DNA from 2 places in the Schaedlerella sp. genome. Region 2 is predicted to be linked to the other one. Evidence: riboswitches for the same ligand, from Rfam matches in the RefSeq annotation. Region 2 holds a riboswitch; the other holds the start of a gene.
What was found. Region 2 has a riboswitch for thiamine pyrophosphate ahead of thiT (energy-coupled thiamine transporter ThiT). Riboswitches for the same ligand answer to the same signal wherever they lie in the genome.
Positions count from the first base shown of each region.

Region 1 (5,249 bases), on a different contig from region 2:
TCCATTCGCAAAAACCGTGCTTACACACTCTAACGTCTGCTAACGCCGCCGCTTTTTTATAAAAGCGAGGCAAACGCAACCGCCCCCGCAACGGTACAGAGCCCGCTGACCACGATCGCCAGGCTGCTCATGGCTCCTTCGATCTTCCCCATTTCCATCGCCTTCGCTGTCCCCACCGCATGGGAAGCGGTTCCGATCGCGAGCCCCCTGGAAATAGAATGCCTGATCCGGAATACTCTGCACAGGGTCTCTGCGGCCATATTTCCAAACACACCTGTAATGATGATCACAGCCGTAGTGATCACCGCATATCCCCCCAGCTCCTCCGATACGCCCATCCCGATAGCGGTGGTAATGGACTTGGGCAGTAATGTCACATACTCCTCATGGGTCAGCCGGAAAAGGACGGCCAGAACGAGGACCGACACCAGGCTTGTCAGCACGCCGGAGAGAATTCCAATGCAGATAGCCGCCGCATGCTTCTTCAAAAGCTCGATCTGCTGATACAATGGGATCGCCAGGCTGACCGTGGCCGGGGTCAGCAGGTAGCTGAGATATTTTGCGCTGCTGTTGTAGGCGTCATAATCTACTTTGAATGCGGCAAGAAACGCGACTACCAGCACAATGGCAATCAGCAGCGGATTCAGGATGGGCAGCTTCCATTTCTTTTTTACCGCCGTTCCGATAAAATACCCCGCCAGGCTGAGAACGACTCCCAATGTGGCGGATTCCAGAAAAAACTCATTCATTTTTATTTTCCTTTCCTGGGAAATTCAATTACCTGCTGCTTTGCGCAGGACAAAATTTCCACCCGTACGGTTGATGATACATGGAAATTCGTATCACTTAAATGATCTGCTCCCGCGCCTACTAATCTTTGTGCTTCAGCATAAAATCTGTCACCTTTCCGGTCACAAGCATGACCAGACAGGTAGTTGCGGGAATGATCACGCACAGCGGAACCACCATTCCCCGCATCTGCTCCCAGGATACCAGAAGCCCTGCTGCCGGAGGGATAAACATCAGCGGCATGATCTCGATCAGAAATTCCCCCGCCTCCTTCACCTGGTCCAGTCTCACCACTTTGAAAAACAGCAGGGCGAACAACAGCAGCAGTCCGTAAATACTGGCCGGGATCGGAAGCGGAATAAGATATTTTAACAGCTCGCCGACGCAGGTCACCGAAAGGATGATCGCAGATTGTCTGATATATTTCATGAGATTAATTCCCTTCTTTCGCATCATTTTGGTAACTGTTCAAAACCGTATTTTCGGAAATATACTGTACAGCATCTTTGTGAAGGTATTGAACAGGTACTATTTTGCTTTCTTAATATACCAGAAAATGCGCTTACAGGCAATCTGATTTTTAAAGATGTGCTTCTTCCTGCCCAGTCAGTGTTACTGTTCACACCCTTTGGGTGCTCCAGTAACAGTGTACGGCCAAGGTGTCACATGCAGCTTTGCAAATTTACTGTGCAGGTCAAACGCATGGTTCATGGGGCCGCAGCCTGCACCCAGATCGAGCATATCCGCAAGCGCTCCGGAAATATATCGCTTGGCGTTTTGGACTGCCTCTTCCATTCCCTGCCCCTTGGCAAGATTCGCGGCAATGGCGCTGGACAGAGTGCAGCCGGTCCCATGTGTATTTGGATTGTCAATGCGTTCACCCATGATCCATGTGCCTTTTCCCTCTGCGAACAGCAGGTCATTGGCGTCATTGACACTGTGGCCGCCTTTGCACAGTACGGTGCATCCGTATGTCCTGCTGATTTTTTCCGCAGCCGCTTCCATATCCGTTTCATTGCAGATGGGCAGACCGGAAAGGATCTCCGCCTCCGGAATGTTGGGAGTCACGACCGATGCCAGAGGCAGCAGCATTTTTTCCAGTGTTTGCACTGCTTCCTCCTCGATCAGCCGGGAACCGCTGGTAGTGACCATGACCGGATCCACTACGATATGTTCCGCTTGATACGCTTTGAGCCGATCCGCAATGGTTTCGATCAGGCCGGCGGATGATACCATGCCGATCTTGACCGCATCCGGACGAATGTCCTCAAATACCGCGTCAATTTGTTTCTGCAAAAATTCCGGAGTCACCTCCATGATCCCGATTACTCCGGTGGTGTTCTGTGCGACCAGCGCAGTGACCGCGCTCATGGCAAATACCCCGTTCAAGGTCATTGTCTTCAAGTCTGCCTGAATACCGGCTCCTCCGGTGGGATCGGTTCCGGCGATGGATAATGCTGTCCTCATTTGTTTTCCTCCTACTTATTTTGAAAAAGTCTGTTCCGCCAGTCTGCGCAGTTCCCTGCATTCCTCCTCGATATCTTCTGCAGAAAATATGGCCGATACCAGCGCCGCCCCGTCTGCCCCGGAGCCGGAAAGCTCCTGCATATTTTTCTTCGAGATACCGCCGATGGCTACAACAGGGATTGATACTGTCTCACAGATTTCTTTCAAAGTCTCGTAAGATACCTCGCTGGCATCCAATTTTGTGGTGGTATTGAATACCGCTCCTACTCCCAGATAGTCCGCTCCCGCTTCCTGGGCCGCGGCTGCCTGCTCCGCAGTCTGGACGGAGACTCCGATCATCATCTCCTCCCCTACGAGCGCCCTCACATTTCCGGCTTCCATGTCCTTCTGCCCCACGTGGATACCGTCCGCACCGCATTTTACCGCAATCTCTACGTTGTCATTGATAAAAAACGGGATCCCGTATACCCCGCAGAGCTTCTTCATTTCCAGGGCTTCTTTCAGAAAATTTTCCTCATCCAGTTCCTTTTCCCGGAGCTGCACACAGGTCACGCCGCCTTTCAGAGCGGCCTTTGTCTGCTCCATCAGAGATTGCTTTCCTGTCCACGCGCGGTCCGTAACAGCGTACAGGCGCATGGTTTCTTTTCTGCATTTCATTTTTTTCTCCTTTCGCTTTCAAATAGTCGGCAGTTGTTCCAAACGGCAGGCCGCAGACTTGTCTGCTTACGCCGCGGTTCCGGATATCGCTTATAATACTTTATATCTCGCTTTTTGCTCCAGTTCCTCTCCTGTAAGATGGCACATCGCGTCGATGATATGATTGCGGTAGGATGCATTTCCGTCCTGCTCTGTCATGCGCTGCCGTGCTTTTTCCCCGCAGATTCCCATGGCGCAGACCGCGGCGGCAGCGGCTTCCAGCGTGTGCTCCTGATTCGCTGTGACATAAGCCGCTGTCAGGGCGGTAAGCTGGCATCCGGTTCCTGTGATGCTGCTCATCATAGGATGTCCGTTGAAAATGCAATAGGCCGTCTTTTCATCGGCCACGATATCAATGGCTCCCGTGACCGCGATCACCGCCCCTGTTTTCCCGGAAAATTCTTTTGCGAATGCTGCTGCCTCCGCAAGATTTTCTTCTGTCACCGCATCCGCAAGATCCGCGTCCACGCCTCTGGTGCTGCCGCTCCCCAGCGCCAATGTCTTGATCTCGGAAATATTTCCGCGGATGACCGAAAATCTCACATGCTCCAGCAGATCCATGGCTGTGCCGGTACGAAGCCTGGACGCGCCGGCCCCCACCGGATCCAATACCACCGGGTGCCCCAGCTCGTTTGCCTTGATCCCGGCCTTTCGCATGGCGGGAATGGTTCTCTGATTCAGTGTACCGATATTGATGTTCAGCCCGCCGCAGATGGACGTGATCTCCTCCGCTTCCTCCACATCATCCGCCATGATCGGCGAGCCGCCGCAGGCCAGCAGGATATTGGCGCAGTCGTTGACGGTCACATAATTGGTGATATTGTGGATCAGCGGGTGTGAATTTCTGACATTTTCAAGCAGTTCCTTTCGCATCTGATTACCTCCTCGTACAGTTGTGCTACGGGCAAAATGATTTCCACCTGTGCGGTTGGAATGATTTTGACCCTGTTGAGTTACAATTTTGATACCGTTTCGTATCTATGCGCAAAAAAACAGGAGATACCTGGTACGGTATCTCCGAAAAAAATCAGCTCAGACTTCCTACGGCGGCATTATCCGCATCAGGTATAAGGGTCGAAGTTGATTACTTCCTCTCAGCCTGCCGATACAAGCTCCCCTGAGTATTTATTTTGCTTTTTCAGTGTAACACTGGTGCTGGGGTTTGTCAATCATCAAAACCTTTATCGGCCGGACACCGTGCAGCAAGTGCACGACACCGTGTGAACAGTAACTGCATCCAGACAGCACACTTCAGCATTACTTCTCCACCATATCCGCATACATCGGCGTTCCGCAGCCGAACCCGCCTGCCACTTCCAGGATCTGTCCTGACACCCATGCAGAATCATCGCTGGCAAAAAACAGTACTGCATTGGCGATATCTTCCACCTCGCCCAGACGTTTGATCGGAAGGTGGCGGACATATCCGTCGATAAACTGCTGAGGCAGAGAGAGCGCGGCATCAGTCCTGATGAAGCCCGGAGCCACGGCATTGCACCTTATATTGGCCCTGCCGTACTGCATGGCAATATTCTGAGTCAGCTTATCCAGTCCTGCCTTGGATACCCCATACCCGGTCCGGACCATGTCTGCAAATTCTCCATTCATAGAAGCAATATTGACGATCACACCGCCGCCGTTCTCGATCATGTTGGGGATGACTTTCTGGCAGCATGTATATGTAGAAGTCAAATTAAAATTTAATTGTTTTTCAAATGTTTCAGCCGGTGTATTCACGACATCCAGATCTGCCTTCACACCCTTTCCATTGCCGCCCTGATTGTTTACAAGGATATCAATCCTTCCGGCCTGCCTGATCACTTCTTCCACCATAGGGCCCACAGTTTCCAGTGAATAACCGTCATAGTTTACCACCTTAACCTGACGTCCATCCGCATTCAGTCTGTCGGCAATTTCCCGCGCGGCATCCGGCCTGCGGACCGCCATATATACGGCAGCCCCCTCTCCGGAAAGCTTTTCAACGATCGCTTTTCCAATTCCCCGGGTACATGCTGTCACAAGCGCTGTTTTTCCTTCTAATTTTCCCATACTATGATTCCTCTCCTTTTCAAATATTCCGTCCGCAGTAATATCCCTGTGATACCGCTGCCGCTATCGAATCAGGACATGCGCTGTCGCCCACATTATACAGTTCTTCTACCTTACCCCGCAGCTCCTGATACAGAGAATCATTGGGTCTGTCTCCGACCGCCGCGATCACTGTCTCTGCCGGAATACGGAGTTCCCTGCCGTCCAGCTCACAGACCACCGTGTCCTCCGTGATCTCTTTACAGTTA
Region 1 is NZ_JBQIKP010000002.1:66,430-71,678, reverse strand. It holds gene ACTOY7_RS01435 (LrgB family protein) at 57-749, opposite strand; gene ACTOY7_RS01430 (CidA/LrgA family protein) at 871-1,218, opposite strand; gene thiD (bifunctional hydroxymethylpyrimidine kinase/phosphomethylpyrimidine kinase) at 1,402-2,256, opposite strand; gene thiE (thiamine phosphate synthase) at 2,272-2,913, opposite strand; gene thiM (hydroxyethylthiazole kinase) at 3,004-3,825, opposite strand; TPP riboswitch at 3,974-4,081, opposite strand; gene ACTOY7_RS01410 (SDR family NAD(P)-dependent oxidoreductase) at 4,210-5,001, opposite strand; gene ACTOY7_RS01405 (oxidoreductase) at 5,021-5,249, opposite strand, start outside.
Region 1: it holds a riboswitch for thiamine pyrophosphate, as region 2 does, so the genes downstream of both, thiM (hydroxyethylthiazole kinase) here and thiT (energy-coupled thiamine transporter ThiT) in region 2, are expected to answer to the same signal.

Region 2 (5,249 bases):
GGAATGTCCGTGGAACAGTATTACCTGGAACGGTTTCGGAAATGAACAGAAATATTTGGAAAGTAAATCTGCATTTCGAAAAAATAGGAACCCCGTGTCTGTGTCAGAACAGAGCGGAGAAAGGAGGCATATGATGACCTGTGAACAAAGAGAATGGAGCATGGCAGAACAAATAAAGCGGGCATTGGGATGGGAGTCAAGGAAGCTTTTTCATAAGCTGTACATTCCAACCGGCACATACCTGGCGGTACTCCTGCTGATTGCGCTGCTCCCGGAGGCTGCCTGTGATCTCCTGCGGGCTCATGCTTTCTGGGCAATTGCGTTTGTCAACATGGGCCTTGTGGTCATACTGATTCTGGGATTGCTGCAGCCGATGGTTGTCCTCATGACCCCTTATGAAGACCGGCTGCATCCAATGGAACGCTCAGGAGACTTATCGGAAAGCGCCAGGCTTCTGGCAAGGCTGCTGCTCAGCGTGTCGCTGATGGCCGCAATGATCCTGGCCGGACAGCTGGCAAGTGCCCTGATGGAAAAGTTTGCAACCGAATCCATGCGCTGGTTCTACTTGAACGTGACACCGGGCTTTTGGAAAGTGCTGATCATCGGTGGCCTGGTGCAGCCCCTTACGTCTCTGTGGGTCTTTCTGCGCCGCTTGGGCAGGCGCCAGGAATATCAATATGTAAGATCCTATTTCCTGGGCCTGCTTTTGAGCGAGCTCATTCAGGCGGCCGCGGAACTGCAATTCCTGCATTTCGATCCGGAGAAAGTGCCGCCTGTGTGGATACTGGAAGGGGTGTGGTATCTGGTCATGCTGGGAAGCGCGGGACTGTTCTTCCGGCTCAGCCTGAATCTTTCCCGCGCCTTGTTTGATGAGAAAGCCTGAGTATTTCCAGCAAGAAAATGCTGGTACGGCTTCATAAATTTTCATGTCGTTTTCTTGCGCAGCCGCCCGTTTCCATGCGGAAATATGCCTATGTACCAGATTCAGCCCTTGCAGCAAGCTTTCATGCGGAAGCCTGTCTATGTATCAGGTTCAGCGCCTTAGTGACAGGCGGCAGCGAGATGATGACCAGCGTCACGATCCCCTCCGTGCCCAGGTAGGTGCCCTGATACAGGGAAGAATACACCCACGGATTCATGCCTTCCGGCGCGTAGGCGGCAAAGAAAATCGCGCCGGACAGCGTGGAGAAGACAAACCGGCCCAGCACTCCGACCGTATATCCGATCTGAAGCCCATACTTCCGATTGCTGAAAAAGCCTGACAATCCCAGCGCACCGAACGCAAACGGATAATCAAAAAGCACCTGGGGGATCGAAAGTACATACGGATCAACGACAAATTGAAGGAGTCCGTATGCGACCCCGGTAATAATCCCATATTTTGCGCCGAACCAGTATCCGATCAGGCAGATAAACAGCATGGATAACAGTGTGACGGAGCCGCCCATCGGCATCTCCCATACTTTGATGTAGGAAGTGACCATCGCGAGAGCGATCCCCATTGCAGAAAAAACGAGTTTCCTGACGGCAGAAGACGTACTTCCGCCTGTGACAGAATGAATTTGTGACATTATGAAATTCTCCTTTCCTTACGCCGGCATTACCCGGATCAAGTTAAAAGGGTTCGTATGAAAACACATACGTCTCAGCCGTTTTATAACCGTTCCGCAGATTCCCGCGGAAAATATCCCCGGAACAGTCTCACAGCGCCCCTGTGTACCTTCATAAGCATAAATCCGCCGGACGAAAAAGTCAAGTATTATTCTGCGGAAAAAAATCGCTATCGCTACTATGGTTACTGTTCACACCCTGACCGGGCGCTCACAGTAACCAAATCCCGGCGCCCCCCGCCGTCCGTTATATTTCTCTTGCCGGAATGACAGGGGAATGATATACTTTGTGTGAATCAAAAGAAGGGCATGCCGGAAAGCGCAGGACAAATACACCCGAAGCAGTATTTTATGGGGGGATATGATGGATAGGAACAAAAATTTCCGATTAAATTTTAAAATTTCCGCCCTGCTGGGCGCAGTCATTTTCTTGATCATTATCATATATCTGCTCATTTTCACGAATCATTACCAGAAATATGAATATGAGATCATCGGGCAGGAAAATATCAACACTCTCCGCTCCATTGATTCATCATTAAGCACGATGGCCGCAAGCGCGGACAATTACTCGAAGATGATACTTGCCGACAGTGTGGTACAGCAGATGATGGAGACAGGGGACATACTGGATGACTTCAGCAAACAGCAGACGCTGATGAAACGGATCTATTCTGTCCTGCAGTTTTCAGAATTTATTGATATGATCTGGCTGACGGATCAGCAGGGGCAGAGATTGATCATCGGGGACAGCGCCAGTATCCATACTGACAGCGGAAGTGGATATGAAGGAAAATATGAATGGCTGAGAAAACCCTATGGAGAACCGGAACTGGTTGTGGAGAAGGGGGAAAATACGAACTCTCTGATGCTCATTCGTTCCTTCAACAGCCTGGAGCAGTTTGCGAGTCTCGGACTTATCGGCGTACAGATCAATCAAGATAAAATAGACCATCTGATCTCAAATAGTATCGACTACGAGAACGAGCAGATCGCGATCCTGAATTTTGATAATGAGATCATCTACCGGGGCGGGACACAAGGGGCGGTCGGGGATGTGGTCAAAGCTGCGGAGGCGATCAGCCTGTCGGACCGGGAACTCATCAAAAAGGAGCATATAAACGGAAAAGACTATTATCTGCTGGGAGTCGTAAATCCGAAAAACGGTTGGAAAATCTTTCGCTATACGCCGATTGTCAGAAATAAAGATATCAACACCCTGGTCCGATTCAATATCCTGCTGATCCTGATCATCGGCCTGCTGATCTTTTGCGGCGCGTCTGCAATTGCGCATATGCTGACAATCCCGATTCAGCAGCTTTTATGTTATATGAAGAATGTTGAAGGCGGGCAGCTGGAAAAGATTCAGGAGCAAACCCTGCTGCAGGAATTTAAGTCGCTGTTCCACGGCTATAACAGACTGGTGGATGAAATCAAACGGTTAATCCAGGAGACGATCGAACGGCAAAAACGGATCCGGATCGTAGAGATGAATGAAATCCAGGAACAGATGAAGCCGCACTTTTTATACAATGCGCTGGATTCCGTAGAAGCGCTTGCCATGCTGGGTGATACAGACAACGCCTGCAGGCTGATAGAAGCGTTGGGCGGTTTTTATAAAAAATGCGTAAGCGGCGGCCGGGAATATATTTCCATTGACAGCGAGATCCGTATGGTCCATGATTACATGGAAATTTTAAAAATCCGTTTCGGGGATTTGTTTCAGTTTGATATTGAGGTGGAGGATTCCTGCAGAAAATATGAGATTCCTAAGCTGACCATACAGCCCCTGGTAGAAAATTCATTCCAGCATGGAATCCGTCCGAACAAGACATCCGGATATATCCAGGTCTGCGTCAAAGAGGAAAGCGGGAAGCTGCATATCCTGGTCCGGGACAATGGGAAGGGAATCCCGGATGATATCGTCAGTGAACTGCAGAACCTAAAGGACTGTGGAGAAAAGAAGAGCCTTGGACTGCGGGGGACGATCCAAAGACTGAAATTGATCTATGAAAATGCTTTTTCCTTTGAGATAAGAAATCAGGGGCTTTCAGAGATACATCTCTATTTAGATACGGATGTTTTGGGAGAATAGTATGGAAAAATTAAGGGTTATTATTATTGACGATGAAATGCTGATCAGGAAGCTGATACGCATGAAAATGGATCTGGAGGGATTGAACCTGGAATTGGCCGGGGAATACCAGGACGGCGCCGATGCTGTCGAAGCTCTGGATTCGGTCAGGCCGGATATCATAATCAGCGATATCTGCATGCCGGAAGTGGACGGGCTGAGCTTCAGCGAAAAATGTATCGAATTATTTCCGGATATCAAAATCATCATCCTGACAGGATATGATGATTTCGATTACGCAAGGCGGGGGATTAAGGCAGGGATTTTTGATTACCTTATGAAACCTGTCCGGGCTGACGAACTGAATGCCACACTGAAAAAGGCAGCTGACGAGATCTTGAAGCTGAGACTGCAGAAGGCAAAACAGAAAAAGCTGCTGGAAGAAATGGAACGCAATATTCCTGCCTTAAGGGACATTTATATCAACCGGATCCTGCTGCAGGAGCGCGCGGAGGATGATATTGAAAAAGAACTGGACAAATATGGAGTGAAGGTCAATACAGGGAAGGATCGGGGCATCAAGGTTGGGATCATCGCGATTAAAGAAAGCGTCTCCCAGTTGGGGCTGACAGAGCAGATCATGGAAGAGGCAAAGTCATTTTACCAGAGTGACGACGATATCATAGTGCTGCGGGATCACTGGAACCGGATTGTTGCGGTGACGGATAGTATGGACGTACCATTTGAGGAATGCATGGATATCCTGATCTCTATTATCCAGAAAAAATTTCACTGCCATGTAAGCACCGGAATATCCGAGGGATATCCAGGCTGGAACAGCATCCACAGCGCTTATGCGGATGCGCTGGATGACATGAAAAAGAAACATGGCACCAGAGCCGGCGGCGCAGGCACGAAAGAAACGGAATTTTACGGACTGTGGGGAGAATTGACAGAATCGGTGAAAAACGGATCTGTTGAGGAATCCCTGGAAATGGTAGAGCGGATTTTTTCCGCTCCTGAGCCGTCTTTTCCGGAGCAGCAGAAGAAGGTTATGATCTGCTGCCAGAAAATGTATGCGGACCTGGAAGTAAACCAACAGAAAGTCCTGTTTGATAAAATGTTAAAATGGTGCTGTACAATGGATCAGCTGAAACGCTGTGTGGATAATATCCTTTCTGAACTCCTTATCAGAAGGAAGCTGGAATGCAGCTGCCGGAACAGCGATCTGGTCGTGCGGATCATCAAATATATGCTGGAAAACATTCGGAACGAGAAATTGAGCCTGAACCTCCTTGCGCGGGAATTTTCCATAAGCACCAGTTATCTCAGCCGTCTGCTGAAGCAGTTCACAGGACGGAGCTATGGCGAGATCCTTTCAGACATCCGGTTCATGAGGATGATCGAGCTTATGAATACAACCCGCATGAAAGACTGCGATATCGGGGGGCAGATCGGGATCAACGACGCGCATTACCTCAGTATCTGGTTTAAAAAGATTTCCGGATATTCGGTAACGGAATATCGGAAAAACATGAACATCAGTCCTCTCTAAAACAAAATAA
Region 2 is NZ_JBQIKP010000028.1:54,190-59,438, reverse strand. It holds gene ACTOY7_RS13355 (ATP-binding cassette domain-containing protein) at 1-45, shown strand, start outside; gene ACTOY7_RS13350 (hypothetical protein) at 161-883, shown strand; gene thiT (energy-coupled thiamine transporter ThiT) at 1,005-1,571, opposite strand; TPP riboswitch at 1,570-1,724, opposite strand; gene ACTOY7_RS13340 (sensor histidine kinase) at 1,972-3,705, shown strand; gene ACTOY7_RS13335 (response regulator transcription factor) at 3,707-5,239, shown strand.